DNA from 4 places in the Enterobacter sichuanensis genome. Region 1 is predicted to be linked to each of the others. Evidence: predicted binding sites of a transcription regulator. Region 1 holds the regulator's gene; each other region holds the start of a gene.

Evidence for each region. Region 1 encodes CRP, which controls carbon source genes, mostly activating them, when cyclic AMP is high. Its sites were predicted from a motif close to ATGTGANNNNNNTCACAT; they were not measured.
Region 2: a site for CRP is predicted at 2,855-2,872, ahead of C1N69_RS08110 (maltoporin). Genes of this name have one in related genera too.
Region 3: a site for CRP is predicted at 2,273-2,290, ahead of C1N69_RS02390 (glycine dehydrogenase). Genes of this name have one in related genera too.
Region 4: a site for CRP is predicted at 2,364-2,381, ahead of C1N69_RS01575 (YjcB family protein). Genes of this name have one in related genera too.

The regions. Positions count from the first base shown of each region.
Region 1 covers NZ_CP027986.1:4,309,085-4,313,766, forward strand. The annotation lists gene C1N69_RS20965 (phosphoribulokinase) at 1-865, shown strand, start outside; gene C1N69_RS20970 (OsmC family protein) at 932-1,336, opposite strand; gene crp (cAMP-activated global transcriptional regulator CRP) at 1,648-2,280, shown strand; gene C1N69_RS20980 (YccS/YhfK family putative transporter) at 2,338-4,425, shown strand; gene argD (bifunctional acetylornithine/succinyldiaminopimelate transaminase) at 4,422-4,682, opposite strand, start outside.
Region 2 covers NZ_CP027986.1:1,717,253-1,721,934, forward strand. The annotation lists gene C1N69_RS08100 (beta-galactosidase) at 1-1,008, shown strand, start outside; gene C1N69_RS08105 (PTS sugar transporter subunit IIB) at 1,152-1,394, shown strand; gene C1N69_RS08110 (maltoporin) at 1,499-2,764, opposite strand; gene C1N69_RS08115 (LacI family DNA-binding transcriptional regulator) at 3,034-4,110, shown strand; gene C1N69_RS08120 (magnesium transporter) at 4,153-4,682, opposite strand, start outside.
Region 3 covers NZ_CP027986.1:498,557-503,238, reverse strand. The annotation lists gene C1N69_RS02410 (DUF4310 family protein) at 1-347, opposite strand, end outside; gene C1N69_RS02405 (DUF4311 domain-containing protein) at 360-1,136, opposite strand; gene C1N69_RS02400 (DUF4312 family protein) at 1,159-1,458, opposite strand; gene C1N69_RS02395 (SFCGS family glycine-rich protein) at 1,461-1,823, opposite strand; gene C1N69_RS02390 (glycine dehydrogenase) at 1,834-2,172, opposite strand; gene C1N69_RS02385 (Hok/Gef family protein) at 2,590-2,745, shown strand; gene cybC (cytochrome b562) at 2,816-3,202, opposite strand; gene pmbA (metalloprotease PmbA) at 3,240-4,592, opposite strand.
Region 4 covers NZ_CP027986.1:334,232-338,913, forward strand. The annotation lists gene uvrA (excinuclease ABC subunit UvrA) at 1-551, opposite strand, end outside; gene ssb1 (single-stranded DNA-binding protein SSB1) at 803-1,327, shown strand; gene C1N69_RS01570 (hypothetical protein) at 1,444-1,902, shown strand; gene C1N69_RS01575 (YjcB family protein) at 2,021-2,302, opposite strand; gene C1N69_RS01580 (GGDEF domain-containing protein) at 2,790-4,190, shown strand; gene C1N69_RS01585 (EAL domain-containing protein) at 4,530-4,682, shown strand, end outside.

The sequences.
Region 1 (4,682 bases):
TGCCAGACATCCGATTATTGCCGTTACGGGGTCGAGTGGTGCGGGAACCACCACCACCAGCCTCGCCTTTCGCAAGATTTTCGCCCAGCTGAATCTCCGTGCGGCGGAGGTCGAAGGCGACAGCTTTCACCGCTACACGCGTCCGGAGATGGATATGGCCATCCGTAAAGCGCGCGATCTGGGTAAACACATCAGTTACTTCGGCCCGGAGGCCAATGACTTCGGCCTGCTGGAGCAAACCTTTATTGAGTACGGACAGAGCGGCAAAGGGCAGTCCCGCAAGTATCTGCATACCTATGATGAAGCCGTTCCCTGGAATCAGGTGCCGGGCACCTTTACTCCCTGGCAGCCGCTGCCGGAACCTACCGACGTTCTGTTCTACGAAGGATTACACGGCGGCGTGGTTACGCCGCAGCACGACGTGGCGCGCCACGTGGATCTGCTGGTCGGCGTGGTCCCAATCGTCAACCTGGAGTGGATCCAGAAACTGACGCGTGACATGAGCGAGCGCGGCCACTCACGCGAGGCAGTGATGGACTCGGTGGTGCGTTCCATGGAAGATTACATCAACTACCTGACGCCGCAGTTTTCCCGCACCCATATCAACTTCCAGCGCGTGCCGACGGTGGACACCTCCAACCCGTTCGCCGCCAAAAGTATCCCGTCGCTGGATGAGAGCTTTGTGGTGATCCATTTCCGCAATCTCGAAGGCATTGATTATCCGTGGCTGCTGGCGATGCTGCAGGGCTCGTTCATTTCTCACATGAATACATTAGTGGTGCCGGGCGGAAAAATGGGACTGGCAATGGAGCTCATCATGACGCCGCTGGTACAGCGACTGATGGAAGGGAAGCAGATCGCATAATCATATTCCCTCTCCCTGTGGGAGAGGGTTAGGGTGAGGGCATCAACACGCACGATGCCCAATCAATCACGCCTCAATCACTTCATACGAATGGGTGATTTTTACCGCCTTCTCCAGCATTAACGCCACAGAGCAGTACTTCTCCGCCGACAGGTCCACCGCGCGTGATACCGCCGTGTCTTTCAACGCTTTGCCGGTCACAACAAAGTGCAGATTAATATGGGTGAACAGGCGTGGCGCCTCTTCACGACGTTCTGAGGTCAGTTTAACCTCGCAATCTGTCACGTCATGACGGCCTTTCTGCAGAATCGACACCACGTCAATGGCGCTGCATCCCCCTGCCGCCATCAGCACCATCTCCATTGGGCTTGGCGCTTTATCGCCGGAGTTGCCATCCATCAAAATCTGGTGTCCGGAAGCGGACTCGCCCAGGAACGTTAAACCTTCAACCCATTTCACGCGCGCTTGCATATTCTTAAACTCCAACGTTGCATTTTTGGTGACAGATTACGCGTGCGTTACATTTCTCGCAATGGAAGGCGACCTGCATCATGCTGAAGCGAGACACCAGGAGACACGCGGCGAAAGCTATGCTAAAACACTCAGGATGCTACAGTAATACATTGACGTTACACGTGTATGCAGAGGACATCAAACTTTACTGGCTGCGAAACGTTACGGTAGCCGACTTCCCAGGGTATGGGTAAGAATTCGATTGCAACCCCAGAGTCCGGATGCATCTGATGACTCTGGTGACAGCTTATAACAGAGGATAACAGCGCATGGTGCTTGGCAAACCGCAAACAGACCCGACTCTCGAATGGTTCTTGTCTCATTGCCACATTCATAAGTACCCATCGAAGAGCACGCTGATTCACCAGGGTGAAAAAGCGGAAACGTTGTATTACATCGTTAAAGGCTCGGTGGCAGTGCTGATCAAAGATGAAGAAGGGAAAGAGATGATCCTTTCTTATCTGAACCAGGGCGATTTCATCGGTGAACTGGGCCTGTTTGAAGAGGGCCAGGAACGTAGCGCCTGGGTTCGTGCAAAGACAGCATGTGAAGTGGCTGAAATTTCTTACAAGAAATTCCGTCAGCTGATTCAGGTTAACCCTGACATCCTGATGCGTCTTTCTTCCCAGATGGCGCGCCGTCTGCAGGTCACCTCTGAGAAAGTGGGCAACCTCGCCTTCCTGGACGTGACGGGCCGTATTGCACAGACGCTGCTGAACCTGGCGAAACAGCCAGACGCCATGACCCACCCGGACGGCATGCAAATTAAAATTACCCGTCAGGAAATTGGTCAGATCGTCGGTTGCTCCCGTGAAACCGTAGGTCGTATCCTGAAAATGCTGGAAGATCAAAACCTGATCTCCGCCCACGGTAAAACCATCGTGGTTTACGGAACGCGTTAATTCCGCTCAAACGGCGTGTCACCGCAAGGTGTCACGCCGTTTTTGTCTCTACTCCCCATGTGGCGCAGGCTGATCTATCACCCGGAAGTTAACTACGCACTGCGACAAACGCTGGTGTTGTGTCTTCCTGTGGCCGTAGGCCTGCTCCTCGGACATCTTCAGCAAGGTCTGCTCTTTTCTCTGGTGCCCGCCTGCTGCAACATTGCCGGTCTGGACACGCCGCATAAGCGCTTTTTCAAACGACTCATCATTGGCGGTTCACTGTTTGCCGGCTGTAGTCTCGCCGTGCAGCTTCTGCTGGCGCGCGATATTCCGCTGCCGCTGATCCTGACCGTGCTGGCGATGACCCTGGGTGTCACCGCCGAAATCAGCTCGCTGCACGCCCGTCTACTTCCCGCCTCGCTGATTGCGGCCATTTTCACGCTGAGCCTCGCCGGAAATATGCCGGTGTGGGAGCCGCTGCTGATCTACGCGCTGGGGACATTATGGTACGGGCTGTTTAACTGGTTCTGGTTCTGGCTGTGGCGCGAACAACCGCTGCGTGAATCCCTGAGCCTGCTCTATGTGCAGCTGGCGGAGTATTGTGAAGCCAAATACACCCTGCTCACCCAGCATACCGATCCGGAAAGATCGCTGCCCCCGCTGCTGACCCGTCAGCAAAAGATGGTGGATCTGATAAGCCAGTGCTACCAGCAACTGCATATGCTCGCCGCCAACCAGAATCACGAATATAAACGGCTGCTGCGCACTTTCCAGGTGGGGCTGGATCTGCAGGAACATATCTCCGTAAGTCTTCACCACCCGCAAGAGGTGCAAAAACTGGTAGAGCGCAGCCACGCTGAAGCGGTGATCCGCTGGAACGCACAGACCGTCTCCGCGCGCCTGCGGATCCTGGCCGACGATATTCTCTATCACCGCTACCCCACGCGCTTTAACATGGACAAACAGCTCGGCGCGCTGGAGAAAATCGCCCGTCAGCATCCGGATAACCCGGTCGGTCAGTTTGCCGCCTGGCACTTCAGCCGCATCGCCCGCGTGCTGCGTACCCAGCGCCCGCTTTATTCCCGCGATCTGATGGCGGACAAACAAAAACGGCTTCCGCTGTTGCCCGCGCTCAGAAGTTATCTGTCGCTTAAATCGTCCGCCCTGCGCAATGCCGCACGGATTAGCGTCATGCTCAGTGTCGCCAGCCTGATGGGCATGGCGCTGCATCTGCCGAAACCCTACTGGATCTTAATGACCGTGCTGTTTGTCACCCAGAATGGCTACGGCGCCACGCGGGTGCGGATTCTGCACCGGGCCGGCGGAACGATGGCGGGGCTGATTATTGCGGGCGTGACGCTGCACTTCCACGTGCCGGAAGGCTATACCCTGGCAGGAATGTTGGTGATTACGCTGGTGAGCTACCTGATTATTCGTAAAAACTACGGCTGGGCGATGGTGGGTTTTACGGTGACGGCGGTGTATACCCTGCAGTTGCTCACGCTCAATGGCGAACAGTTTATTGTCGCCAGGCTGATTGATACCCTCATCGGCTGTCTGATTGCCTTTGGTGGTATGGTCTGGCTGTGGCCGCAGTGGCAGAGCGGGCTGCTCAGGCAGAACGCCCACGACGCGCTGGAGGCTGACCAGGAGGCTATCCGCCTGATTCTGAGCGATGATCCTCAGCCCTCCCCGCTGGCTTATCAGCGGATGAAGGTCAACCAGGCGCACAACGCCCTGTTCAACTCGCTCAACCAGGCGATGCAGGAGCCCGGCTTTAACTCGCACTATCTTGCGGACATGAAGCTCTGGGTGACGCACAGCCAGTTTATCGTCGAACATATCAACGCCATGACCACGCTCGCGCGTGAACATACCATGCTGACGCCAGACCTGGCGCAACGTTACCTGCAGTCGTGTGAGATTGCTCTGCAGCGCTGTCAGCAGCGTCTGGAGTATGACGCGCCGGGTGAGTCGGGGGATTCAAATATTCTGGAAGCGCCGGAAACGCTCACCCACGGGCCAATGAGTACCCTTGAGCAGCATTTACAGCGCATTCTGGGACATCTGAACACCCTGCACACCATTTCATCGGTGGCATGGCGTCAGCGTCCGCATCACGGGATTTGGTTAACCCGTCGCCTGAAGCGGACGGCGTATTAACCTTTTACGATCTTCGCGACTGCCGCGGCAAAGCGGGTTAAACCGTCTTCAATGTCTTTCTCTTCCACCACCAGCGACGGCGCAAAACGCATCACGTCCGGCCCGGCATTGAGCACCATCACCCCTTCGTGGGCGGCGGCGTGCAGGAAATCGCGTGCGCGGCCTTTGTACTGCGGTTTCAGCTCGGCACCGATCAGCAGCCCCATCCCGCGGATCTCGCTGAACACGTCGTACTGGTCATCAATCTTTTGCAGATG
Region 2 (4,682 bases), 2.1 Mb from region 1:
TACTTCCAGTGGCGTAAAAGCCGCGGGTCGGTGGAGAAATTCCACGGCGCGGTTATCGACCACGTGGGCCATCTGGATACCCGCGTCGGGCGTGAAGTGACGCGCCTGGGCGAGATGCTGGCCCGCCTGTCGGGGGTGGTCGGCTGCCGTACCGAGGCCCGGGTGGCGATCGTCTTCGACCAGCAAAACCGCTGGGCGCTGGACGATGCCGAAGGTCCGCGCAATATGGGAATGGAGTACGAAAAAACCGTCAACGAGCACTATCGTCCGTTCTGGGAAAAAGGCATCGCGGTGGATGTCATTGACGCTGACGGCGATCTGAGCCAGTACGCGCTGGTGATAGCCCCCATGCTTTATATGGTACGCGAAGGATTTGCCGGGCGGGCAGAAGCCTTTGTGGCTAATGGCGGACATCTGGTGACGACTTACTGGACCGGCGTGGTGGATGAGACCGATCTCTGTCATCTGGGCGGTTTCCCCGGGCCGCTGCGCAAGCTGCTGGGGATCTGGGCAGAAGAGATCGACTGCCTGGGTGAGGGGGAGCGCAATTTGGTTCAGGGGCTGGCGGGCAACGCGGCAGGCCTGCAGGGGCCGTATCAGGTGCGGCATTTATGCGAGCTGATCCACGCGGAGTCCGCACAGGTGCTGGCGACCTACCGCGATGATTTCTACGCCGGTCGCCCTGCGGTCACGGTCAACCGCGTCGGTAAAGGCAAGGCGTGGCACGTCGCTTCGCGCAACGATCTGCCGTTCCAGCGCGATTTCTTCGCCGGGATTATCAACGAGCTGGCGCTGCCGCGCGCCATCGAGAGTGAACTCCCGCCGGGCGTGGTTGCCACGGCGCGCACGGATGGCGAAACCAGCTGGGTGTTTGTGCAGAACTACACGGCACAGCAGCAATACATCACGCTGCCGCAAGGGTATACCGACTGCATGACAGACGCCGCCGCCGCGGGCGATACCGTGCTGCTGCCGTGGGACTGTCGGGTGCTCAGGCGTAAAGCGTAGTGCGGTTTTATTGCCGGGTGGCGCTGTGCTAACCCGGCCTTCCCAACCCGTAGGCCCGTGCAAGCGCAGCGCCGCCGGGCAAAAAGGCAAAGAGCCTGCTCCACGAGCAGGCATTTTTTTATCTGCATAGAATGAGGCGTATTATGGACAGTCAAATTACCCAGCGTTTAATTCCCGCGTTTGGCGGTGACGATAATATCGAACACGTTGAAGCCTGCATTACCCGCCTGCGCGTGACGGTTAAAGATTTAAATAGGGTTGACTCTGAGGCGTTACAGAATGAAGGGGCGCTGGGCGTAATTATTATCGGTCAGCAGGTGCACGCCATATTTGGCAGGCAGTCTGATGCCTTACGTCAGTTATTAGATGAACATTTTAATCAGTAAATATAAAAAAGGGATAGCCAAAATAATGGCTATCCCTGAGCAGAGATATACGCTGCAATTAGCTGGAGATACAATAACGATTAACGCATTTTAAAAATGAAGGTTTACCACCAGGCTTCGACCTGCACCCCAAAGTTCCAGGTATTATTCGCGGTGCCGTCCTCGAAGGATTTCCCTTTTTCGGAATCATTCAGGTAAGACGCAAATACGCGCAGTTCCGGACGCGACATAAAGTCAGGGCCATCGGCCAGGCCGAGGGCAAGGGTATATTTCTCACCGCTCTGCTTGTAGTCAGACCCGTCGGTGTAGGTGTCTTTCTGGTAGAAACCACCCACTTCGCCAATCAGGCGGACATACTCGGTAAACTGGTACTGCGCGCGGCCGACAAGGGAAATCAGGCGCGATTTATCGGTATATTGCGTAGTGTCGTCTGCCGAACCCCAGGTCAACACGTGGTTGAAGGAGAGCTTGTCGGTAATGGGAATTAAGCCGGTATTGATCACGCGGTAGCCGCTGGCATCGTTCACATCGTTCCACATGTCGTACCAGCCGCCCCCCTGGGACACCATGTTCTGCGCCAGGCCTTTGTTGGCGTACTGCAACACCAGCTTGTTGTATCCTCCCAGCATGTCCTGGCTGATCTCGCCGGTTACCATCACGCCGTTGTCGGCCTCGTACAGCCCGCCGTACTCTTTCTGCTTGTTGGTCGGGTTTGGCATGGCGTAGTCGATGCCGACTTCGGTCCAGGCGCCTGCCCACGGTTTCCAGCCCGCATAGCGTAGATCGATATAGTTGATGTTCACGTCGTTATCACCGTCAACGCGGTAGTCCACGTCGTTGGCATCGCCGCGGATCCACGCCACGGAGACCGCTCCAGGGCCGAGCGTATAGTTCTCGATACCTGCGCCGGATCCCGAGATATTCCAGTATTTGGTGTCGATGATGTGCAGGTCGTGGCGCTGGTAATAGCGCTTCCCACCCCAGATCACCGCGTTGGGATCGCCCGGAATCAGCCCCTTGATCTGCAGGTTCAACTGACGCAGGCCAAACTGGGCATCGTCGCCAAAGGTGGTTTCGTTATCGTTAGAGCCGTCAGACACCATGCTCACCATGCTGTCGAGATAAAAGCTTACGTCGTTCTTTTTATAAACCTCAGAGCCCAGTTCCAGCTCGCCGTAGGTATCGGCTTCGTTACCCAGACGGCCAATTTTATTCTTCTGCCACTCCTCCATCCCACCATCCCGTGAGACGCCCACGCCGGAGCGAAGATAGCCATGGAAATCAATCGGTACCGAAGACGCGGCAAACAGCGATGGAGACGCTAACGCGGCAGCCAGCGCAACGGATACAGAGCGGATCGTCGTGTTCATTGTTACCCTCTTATTGTTTTGTAATACGTTCACAAATCCGCTGTCATAAAATGCCTAAACCTTTTGTCTGGCAATTGCATGATCATAAATGTGTGATTAAGTGCAAATAAAATAGACAATTTTGTATCAGGTAATGAGATTTGTCGCAGGTTGTGTCATTGTGAGCGTCATACTTTTTGATGGTGTTGTGTCAGTGAAAAGAGGGCGGTAAGCGTTTTTTTTCAGCGCCCCTGTTACAATCAGCGCATAACAACATAAGGAACCGGACCATGAAGTCGAAAAGCGCAACGTTAGAGGACGTGGCACGCCATGCAGGCGTCTCCTATCAGACCGTGTCCAGGGTACTGAATAAATCTGCCAATGTATCCGACGCCACGCGTAGCAAGGTGGAGAAATCCATAGAGTTATTACGGTATGTGCCCAACCGCCTGGCTCAGCAGCTGGTCGGCAAACAGACCCAGACTGTCGGACTGGTGACGATTTCGCTCGCATTGCATGCCCCTTCTCAGGTGGCTGCGGCGGTAAAACGCTATGCGAATGTGGAAGGTTATCAGGTCCTGATTTCCATGATTGATGAGAACGTCAATCACAGTATTCAGGATTCTATCAACGAGCTGAAGTCCCAGCGGGTGAGCAAGGTGATCATTAACGTGCCGCTGGAGGCCGAAGAGGCGCAGAAAATCGCGACAGACAACGATGATATTGTCTGTCTGTTCCTGGATGTCGACCCGTACAGTTCCGTGTTTAACGTTTCGTTTAACCCGGCGGACGGCACCCGCGCCAGCGTTAAATACCTTTACGAACTGGGCCATCGCGACATCGCCCTGCTGGCCGGGCCAGAGTCCTCTGTATCGGCACAGTTGAGGCTAAAAAGCTGGATCGAAACCCTGAAAGGCTACGGTCTGGAGCCCGCCTCGGTGATCCGCGGCAACTGGGATGCGCAGAGCGGGTATGCCGGTGCGCTGCAGATGCTGCGTGAAACGCCGCAGTTTTCCGCCGTGCTGGTGGGCAACGACCAGATGGCGCTGGGCGTACTGAGCGCCTTCCACCAGCAGCAGATTTCCATTCCGGGCGAGAAGTCGGTGATTGGCTATGATGACACTTACGAAAGCTCATTCTTCTACCCGGCGCTGACCACGGTCTCACTGGATTTAGATCTGCAGGGTAAAGAGGCGGTGCGCCGCATTCTGGACAGCGGCGAAGATAATGCGTTGCGTATGTCCTCGATTTTACCTGCCCGTCTGGTGGTGCGACAGTCTACCGGGCCGAAAGGAGAGAAGGGGAAAAACCTCCAGGCGCTGGCCCAGCAGTTGCGTGAGATTGCGCATCAACTGGGTGATGTGTAGCACAGTGAGCACCGCAATCACGGGAAAGCGGTGCTCGCAAGATCACTCCAGCCCCAGGGTATATTGCGCGATTTTGAAGTAAATAATCAGCCCGGTACCGTCGATAAGCGTCGCGATAAACGGCGCGGAGACAACCGCCGGGTCAATGCCGCAGCGCTTGAGCACCATCGGGATCACGGACGAGACGATGGCGCTCCACAGCGTAATGCACACCAGCGTCAGGCTGACGATAAGCGTAATTTCCAGCCCAATTCCCATCATCCAGGCCCGGATGCACCCGGCAAGGCCCAGCGTGGCGGCAATCATCAGCGACGTACTCATCTCTTTACGCAGCACGCGTCCGACATCGCGCAGGTGCACCTCTCCCAGTGCCATGGCGCGCACCAGCGTGGAGGTGATCTGCGTTCCGCTGTTGCCACCTGTGCCAATCAGCAGCGGGATAAAGAACGCCAGCGCGATGGCGGACTCCAGCGCCTCTTCGAAATGCTGAATGACCGAGCTGGTGTAGGCTTCGGCGACAAACAGCAGCAGCAGCCAGACGGAGCGTTTTTTCCACAGATTAAAGGCGCTGG
Region 3 (4,682 bases), 900 kb from region 1:
AGCGCGGCAATAAAGTTGGTCACCGGGAACATGATGCCCGCCCCCAGCAGCAGTGCCGGAACCCCCAGCCCCACGCCGGTCTGGATGGCGCCGCCGATGTCGAGAATACCGACCAGCGATCCTTCGATAATACGGGCGAACAGGAAGCTGGCGCCAAACGCCGCCACCGCGCCGTAGACGCCGGTATCAATCCCCGCTTTCAGCATCGCCACGAAGGCCACTTCGTTAAACGCGCCGATGCCATAGAGGTAATACATGTGCGTCCCGGCGAACACGCCGGAGGAGAGCAGGCCAACGAAGATCGGGAACGACCAGTCGGCATACCAAAAACCTTTATTCTGTTCCATTGCAGGCTCCTGTTATTTACCGCTGAGCGAGTTGTGGATCATGTCGAGCCAGTTCGGCACGGTCAGATGGAAGGATTCGATCATCTTCATGTCGAAGCCGCGGAAGAAGCCGCTCAGCACGAAGAGCAGGACGATAGCCGCCATCATCACTTTGGTGACGTGGTTCCAGCCGCTCTCTTCCACGCCTTTACCGATCAGGATCCCCAGTACCAGGCCCGGTACGGCGTTGCCCATAATCAGCTGCGCTGCGCCGCCGAAGATGGTGGCCCAGAAGCCCGATTTTTTACCCGCATCGATGGCCGCCAGCCAGAAAATCACCGGCATCACGGTGTTGACCAGCAGGTTCGCCGCCGGCACCAGCACCTTCACGGCGGTGACCTGCAGTGCGGCAGGGACCGAGGAGGCGGTCAGGTTCAGGAAGGTCACGACGACCATGCCGATCACGCCGCAGGCAATCGCCATTTTGCGCGGGTCGTGCAGCGTTTCGCCGACGTTACGGTTTTTGATCATCAGTGCAGCCGCACCCCAGTTCGGGATGATGCGGTGGTCAACGTCCTGTGTGAAAGCCCCTGCGGCCACGGAAGAGGCCCAGGCGTTAAAGAAGAAACCTAACCCAAAGGAGAAGTGAGACGCCGGATCCCCTTCGCAGGAGTTCAGCTCCCCTAACGTACGAAACGCGCCCATCCCCTGTGTGGTAGGCGCATGAAACATGCGTGCAGCCCCGGCCCCGACACCGACGCCTACCAGGCCGCCGATGATGAGCGATTTTATTAATATAATTAAGAACATCAGTCTGCCCTTTTATGAATAATCAGCGTTGCGTGACGAAATCCACCTGGTCAAGATTGATGGCGGTCACGTTGACGGTCACATCCAGCTCCACGCTGTAGGTGCGTCTTTCCCGGCGCAGAAAGAAGAACAGAAAGGCTTCTTTTCGCACCGCTTCTTGCGCCTGAACGACCTGCACATCCTGTGGCTCAATACGCAGTAAGATATGCGGTGAGGCTTTCATCACCGCGGCCTGAACGTGGTTGAGCGCGTCGGCAAAGGCGCGCGCTTTGGCGTCGCCTTTCCCCTTCACTCTCACCGTGGTTGTGAACTGTTCTTTCATGCTTATGCGCCGTATTTTTTCTGCCACGCCTGCACCAGACGCTCGCCCAGCTCTTCTTTATCCATAAAGCCAAAGCCCAGCACGTTGCAGCCTTCGTTGATGGCAGTCACACCTTCATCCACGGAACGCATACCGTATTTGGCTTTGTAGCCATATTTGGTCTGGGCGGTGATGGCGCCCGCGCCGCCGCTACCGCAGAAGGAGATACCGAAGGTGGCGTTTTCCGCTTTCATCACGTCGCCCAGCTTCATATCCGCGGCCATGCCCGGCACAACCACCGCGCGTCCACCCGCTTTTTCCACACCAGCGGCCACTTTCTGACCTTTACCCAGGCGATCGCCAATCACGACTGTAATCTGTTCCATGTGTTGCTCCTTAAAGGTTGTCTTTCGCGACTTCAAAGTGAACGGAGAGCAGCCAGGCCTCTTCATCAGGAAGGTTGCCAAACTGCGCCACCACTTCACGTGCCAGCCGCATTGAATCCGGTGAAATTTCGTCGAACAGCTCCGCTTCAACCTCCGGCAGCGGCTCGCCGGTCACGGACCGGTGCGCCATCGCACGAACGTGGGAGGTGAGCATCTGCTCCTGTACCGCATTGGGGATGATGTTGTGCCGGGCCAGCAGGGCATAAACCTGCTGCAGCATCGTGTTCGCAAGCTGCTCTGTTTGCACTGCCTGTTCCCCAACGTCGTTCATTACCGCTCCGTTACTCACTGGTCTTACCCCGTTAATGGCTCTGTAAGTAAACTAACGGCGGGGGGAAAGGGTTTGTAGCGAGTTGTTTTCCACTTCGAAGTGGAAAGGCGGGCCGCAGCAGTGATCTGTGCCACATAAATGCGCTGAATCTGGATAAACCGCTGTATTTACGTGATGAATATCACGCTATTACGCGGCAAGGAACAGGTCAGCGAAGTGGAAAAGATTACGAGTCGGCTCGTAGAAATGTGATGTAGATAAGGTTTTCTTATGGGGATTCGCTAGAGTGGCGACGGGTGCTTGAGACTGACCGTCTCAGGCAAGGGACGGAAAGTGGAAAGCCCCGCCTGATAAAAAATCAGGGCGGGGGCTCGAAACAACACGTCACGACCGTGGAGTTCGCTACCTCGCCCGCTTTAAAGCAAGGAGGCATCCATGAAACGCCAATCCCCAATTATCCGGGTTTTGATGATTGTTGCTTTGACAATAATCATCTTAACGCTGGTGACGAGGAAAACACTGTGCGAGATCCGTTTTCGAAACGGCTCGCTTGAAGTGATAGCGCGGATGGATTGTCGCTCCGGCAAGTAGGGAGCAAATTTGTGGAGGCGCGCAGTGCGCCTCCACATACAGGGAAAGGACGTACAGCTCAGGCACCCAATTAACGGTACTTTTTATGATACGTGTTGCGCGTCGTCACAAACTGCTCGGCCGCCGCCTGGGCTTCTTTCACTTTGCCTTCGTTGGCGAGTTTCAGCGCACCGTCGATTTGCCCTACCAGCACGTCAAAGCCGTGACGGTAGTCTTTCATCTCGGCACTGTCTGCCGCTTTGTTTTCAAGCTTAGGCGGTGTTGCTTTCTGGGCATCCAGCGCCGCTTCACGCATTTTGGTCAGCGCGTCTTTCATTTCCGCCGCATTGTCCGCTTTCTGCACCACCTTCAGGTTTTGCCCGAGGATGCCCATGTCGTCTTCAAGATCGGCAGCAAACGCAGAAGAGCCAAGAACCAGCGTTGAAGCCGCGACGATCGCTAACAGATGTTTACGCATTGCTCACTTCCTTTTTATTATTAACAAAACGCTATCTTTATTGACCCGCAATTTTCATTTCGGGCAGAAGAACTGAACCACACTGTATATTGCTACGTGTTTCAATATCGTTACCGACCGTAACGATGTTGCGCCACATGTCCTTCAGGTTGCCGGCAATGGTAATTTCGCTCACCGGATACTGGATTTCTCCATTTTCAACCCAGAAGCCCGCCGCACCACGAGAGTAATCCCCGGTGATGCCGCTCACGCCCTGGCCCATCAGCTCTGTGACGACCAGCCCGGTGCCCATCTCTTTCAGCATCTGCTCGAAGCTCAGGCCCTGTCCGGCGATGCGCCAGTTATGGATACCGCCTGCGTGCCCGGTGCTTTTCAGCCCCAGCTTGCGCGCGGAGTAGTTGGTCAGCAGCCACTGGGTCAGCACGCCGTCTTTGACGATATCACGACGTTCGGTACGCACCCCTTCGCTGTCGAACGGTGTGGAGGCGAGTCCTTTCAGCAGGTGCGGATGCTCTTCGATGGTCAGCCAGTCCGGCAGGATCTGCTTGCCCAGCGAGTCGAGCAGGAAGGTCGATTTACGGTACACGGAGCCGCCCGCGATAGCGCCCACCAGATGACCAAACAGTCCGGTCGCCACTTCATTGGCAAAAATGACCGGGGCCTTCATGGTGGAGAGTTTACGCGGTGACAGGCGCGACAGCGTGCGTTCGGCGCACTCTTTACCGACCCACTCCGGAGATTGTAAATCCCCCAGCGCGCGGCCAATGGTGTAGGCGTAGTCGCGCTCCATGTCGCCGTTCTCTTCGGCGATCACGCAGCTGGAGAGCGAATGACGGGTGGAGCAGTAGCCCTGCAGCATGCCGTGGCTGTTGCCGAACACTTTGATGCCGTAATGGCTGTTGAAGCTGCCGCCTTCGGTATTGGTAATACGTTTATCGGCCTGCAGGGAAGCCTGCTCAGCGCGGGCTGCCAGTTCAATGGCTTCGTCCGGGGTGACGTCCGCCGGGTGGAAAAGGTCGAGATCCGGGGCATCAAAGGCCAGCAGCTCTTTATCCGCCACGCCAGCGTAAGGGTCTGGCGAGGTATAACGGGCGATATCCAGCGCCGCCTGCACCGTACGGGCAATGGCATCCGGGCTGAGGTCGGTCGAGGAGGCACTGCCTTTGCGATTCTGGTGATACACCGTGATCCCAAGCGCGCCATCGCTGTTGAATTCTACATTTTCCACTTCGCCATAGCGGGTACTCACGCTAATACCGGTGGTTTTGCTGACCGCCACTTCGGCGCCATCTGATTTACCTGAAGCGAGCGTCAGCGCGGTGGAGACGGCTTCTTCCAGAATCTTACGCTGCGCTTCAACTTGTGAGGTTACTTTCATCGCAAATGCCATACTGTAAGAGAGAGTTAACTGAAGTCTAACAGAGAACCGTTTTTCAGTGCGCGTCTTAACTGGTAACATTAGCCTCTTTTTTTAAGGAGC
Region 4 (4,682 bases), 740 kb from region 1:
CACACCTCGCCATCAATACGGGCGCGGATATAGCCCTGGCTTGCCAGGTTTTCCAGCGTTTTGGTGTGCTCGCCCTTACGCTCTTTGATGATCGGCGCCAGCAGCATCAGGCGTTTGCCTTCCGGCTGCGACAGCACGTTATCCACCATCTGGCTCACGGTCTGTGCCGCCAGCGGGACGTCGTGGTCCGGGCAGCGCGGCTCACCCACGCGGGCATACAGCAGACGCAGGTAGTCATGAATTTCGGTAATGGTACCGACCGTTGAGCGCGGGTTATGCGAGGTGGACTTCTGCTCAATAGAGATAGCAGGAGACAAGCCTTCAATGTGGTCGACATCCGGTTTTTCCATCAGCGACAGGAACTGACGCGCGTACGCAGAGAGTGATTCAACGTAACGACGCTGTCCTTCGGCATACAGAGTGTCGAAAGCCAGTGAGGATTTGCCAGACCCCGAAAGCCCGGTCACGACAATGAGTTTGTCGCGAGGGATTATGAGGTTGATATTCTTGAGATTGTGGGTGCGGGCGCCCCGAACTTCGATCTTATCCATTCACCTTTCCCGGTTGGAACACGGATTGCCTGGTTTGTTTGAAGGACAAACGGCTGTCAGAAACGGCTAATTATGACACAATTTGACCTGTTTGAATATACAGTATTGGAATGCATTTTCTGACTGACTGTGTAACAATGTTATGTTCGCACGAGAACTCTGGAATCCATCTCGCAGCTATCAAAATGCAGCATGGAAATGGTACACTCGCGCGTTTACACTATTAAGAAACGTATTCAGGAGACACGAACATGGCCAGCAGAGGCGTAAACAAGGTGATTCTCGTCGGTAATCTGGGCCAGGACCCGGAAGTACGCTACATGCCGAGTGGTGGCGCAGTTGCCAACATTACGCTGGCTACTTCCGAATCCTGGCGTGATAAAGCGACCGGTGAGATGAAAGAGCAGACCGAATGGCACCGCGTTGTGCTGTTTGGCAAACTGGCAGAAGTGGCCGGTGAGTATCTGCGTAAAGGTTCTCAGGTGTATATCGAAGGCCAGCTGCGTACCCGCAAATGGACCGATCAGTCCGGTGCTGAGAAGTACACCACTGAAGTGGTGGTTAACGTCGGTGGCACCATGCAGATGCTGGGTGGCCGTCAGGGCGGTGGCGCACCAGCAGGTGGTGGCCAGCAGCAGGGCGGTTGGGGTCAGCCTCAGCAGCCACAGGGCGGCAACCAGTTCAGCGGCGGCGCACAGTCTCGTCCGCAGCAGCAGTCTGCGCCGGCGCCGTCTAACGAACCGCCAATGGATTTCGACGACGACATTCCGTTCTGATTTCCAGCCTCTAACAAAAGCCCTGCTGTCGCAGGGCTTCTTATATTACCCGGTGGTTGATAATTACATGCATAACGGTGTAAATGTTGTCTGAATAATATCGTCCGCGAGGTGCTATGCCACAACAACTCTTTGATCCTGCTGACGTCCAGAAAACATTCTCAATGCTGACTGTGGACAGCCATAATACGACGTTGCTGAATGAGATTTCCCTTCGAGCATCAGTCGATGATGAGCTGAGTTTTGGCCCATTCCCTCCAGGCTATCATTTTGTCAGGGCTGAAAATCGTATTGCGGGTATTCCTAACGAGCATTTTGAACTGGCCTTAGTTAATGAAATCACCAAAGAGATTGTTTACTACAATCGCGTGATTTATCAGAAAGATGCCTTCTTAAACTACATGCCGGTAACGCAAATCCTGATATGGCGGTCGCCCAAACCGTCGCATCGTGGCGTGTTACGCGATCTGCCTGGCAAAGTGTTTTCCCAATACTTACTGGAAAAATACAACGTCATTATCACAGATCGTCACCAGACGCGTGACGGTATGAGCTTCTGGCAATCTCGGCTGTAACACCACCAGAACCGCCTGGCGATTATCAGTAAATTCCCGCTGCTTGTTATGGGCTGAAGCCCTGAAAATAAAAAAGCCTCGTAAAAGAGGCTCTTAACATCTTGTTATAAAACGACCATCAGGTAATCACCATCGGCCAGTCTGGTGGCGTGTGGCTCATCGCTTCAACCATCACCACTTTGATATTTTCCCAGACGGCGGCCATATCCAGCAGAGTAATGCCAAGCAGACCCGTTGCAAACCAGCAGGCCGCACCCAGCCCTAGCAGCGTGCTGATGACAGCAAGGCCCGTGTAGTCAGATTTACGAAATTGAATGTTCAGCGTGCTGGCTAAAAACATCAGTACCGCACTCAACAAAGGCCAGCGCAAGAGAACCATGCTGGTAGTAATGGTTGCCATAAAACCCATCCTCTACAAAACAGACGAACTGAATGAAACAGATTTTTTCGTTACATAAGATGTGTGAACTATATCACGTTTGCTGTTTTATTCGCCAGTCCCGGGCTGATGAAAAAGAGGGATCCCTCGCTGCCTGTAAACCGTATTCGCCTGAGAGAAAATATATCTTTGCAGGCTAAGCTCTCATTCCCCACACTCTTTATAATGAATTCATTGAGATAGCAAAATCGATGCAAAAGAGGGCGCGTTGTATAACGTTTACAGCCATATCCCTTTGGCTTATGCTTGAGTGGACAATTAATTTTACTCGCAGCTAACCTTTCAGGTTTTTGAATTTTATTGTTTTTTATTTATTTGTACGTATTTAATTACACACAACGTTGTTTTAATTCGCTACGCTGAGTTCCAGCTTGTGGCGTTGGTATGACGACATTTCGAATCTGAAGAAAGTTGCGTCCGGTTTATCGCCTGATAATCAGCGAAAAAAATGAAAGAAAACCGACGTGAGATTATTAATGACAGCATGCAGGCGCTGCATGCGCTGGCAAAGCTGATGCCCCAGCTTCATGCCCAATGTTCACTGGCCGACATGCTGGAGACCATCAGCCGCGCCCTGGGCGCAAGCCTTGCCTGGGTCAGCGTAAATGGTGATGACGGCCTGCAGCGTGTGGTCAGCGCCGGGGAGATGACCTGCCATCCCTTCGAGGTCGCCGATTTCCTCGCGGGCACTCTGCTGGAGCGGCATCATCGTTCGTGGCGGGTGGTTTACTGGAAAGAGAATATTGGCCGCGCGTTATTTCCTCCTCAGCATCCCGGCTATGCGCAGCTGCAAAGCGGGGTACTGTGCAAACTTTCGACCCATAACTGGCACTGCAGCGGTTATTTCTTTTTAGGGTTTGATGAACGACTCTATTCTCTGCCGGTTCTAAAAAATATCGTCGTGGTGCTGGTCGAAAAATTAAAAGACTATTTCGCGGAAATTATTGCCCGGGAGAAAACCGCCCAGGAAATGCAGCGCGTAGTGACGCAATATAAGACCCTGTTTGAACGGGCCCCGGTGTTAATGAACTCTTTCGACAAATTTAACCGCTGCGTGCTATGGAATGCCGAATGTGAAAAAGTGTTCGGCTGGACGATGGCGGAGATCGCTGAATATGCCGATCCGCTTGCGCTGTTTTATCCCGACCCTGAAGAGCGGCGGCGGGTCAGGGAGTCGGTCAATGTCTCACCGCTTAAAGATATGTATGAATGGCATCCGCTGCGCAAAGACGGCACCCGGCTGACGGTACTGTGGTCCAACATTCTGTTGCCGGACAACTCTATCCTCAATATTGGGCTGGACATTACCGAGCGGAAAAAAGCTGAGCAGGAGCTGGAGGTAAAAGCCACCACCGACGATCTTACCGGCTGCTTTAACCGTTCGGCGATTTTGCAGCAGCTGGAGCTTGCGCTGGCGGCCAATACCCGGCAGGAGGTTAACAGCCACTTTTGTGTCCTGATGTTTGACCTGGATTTTTTCAAGCAGATCAACGATGAGTGGGGTCACCCGGTGGGCGATGCGGCGCTCCTTCACTTTTGTAACGCGATCCGTGAGTTAGCGCCCTCAGAGTCAGCGTTAGGGCGCGTGGGAGGAGAAGAGTTTTTGCTTTTGCTGGCGCACGCTGACGGTAATGGCGCTGCGCAGTTGTCCGCCAGGCTGCGCACCTTTCTGCAAACACACCCGCTGGTGGTGGGTGAGAGAAAGCTGTCGCTGTCGTTTAGTGCCGGGGTTGTCGAAGTCTGTGGGGGACAGCGGGATACTTCAGCCTTACTGAGGCGTGCCGATAAAGCATTATACGAGGCCAAGCATTCGGGGCGAGGAAAAACGGTGGTGGCTGATTATTTATAAATCAATGCACAAAATACGCCCAAACAAATAGCATAAAATGTCATGATGGGGTTGTGCTTTTTTCGTGCTGTCACAAGTTTGGCTTAATCAACGATCGTCTGTTGTGTTATCTTCCCACCGCGCTTACGGGCTGGATAATTATTTTCCTTAATTGAAACGGAACGAATACTTACAGTTTCACTTACGGGAAAATATTATCGTCATAACGAAATTTAAGATTTTTAATACTAAAAGTCAGTTGCTAACTTCGCATGATTCATGCAACGTAATCACCTGTTTAACAAAGCATCCGGCCTTCATTACTACAGGCGTACAACATGCAGGGATATAGGGCGGGAAATGAATCGTAGCGCACGGCGCAAGATGCTCAGGGTGGTAGGGATCATCATGGTAGTTATGCTGCCGGTGATGCTTGCGCTATGGTTTGCCCAGCTAAGAGCCGTATCAGAAACAAGCGCCCAGCTACGCACCTTTGCTGAACTGGCTTTAGAC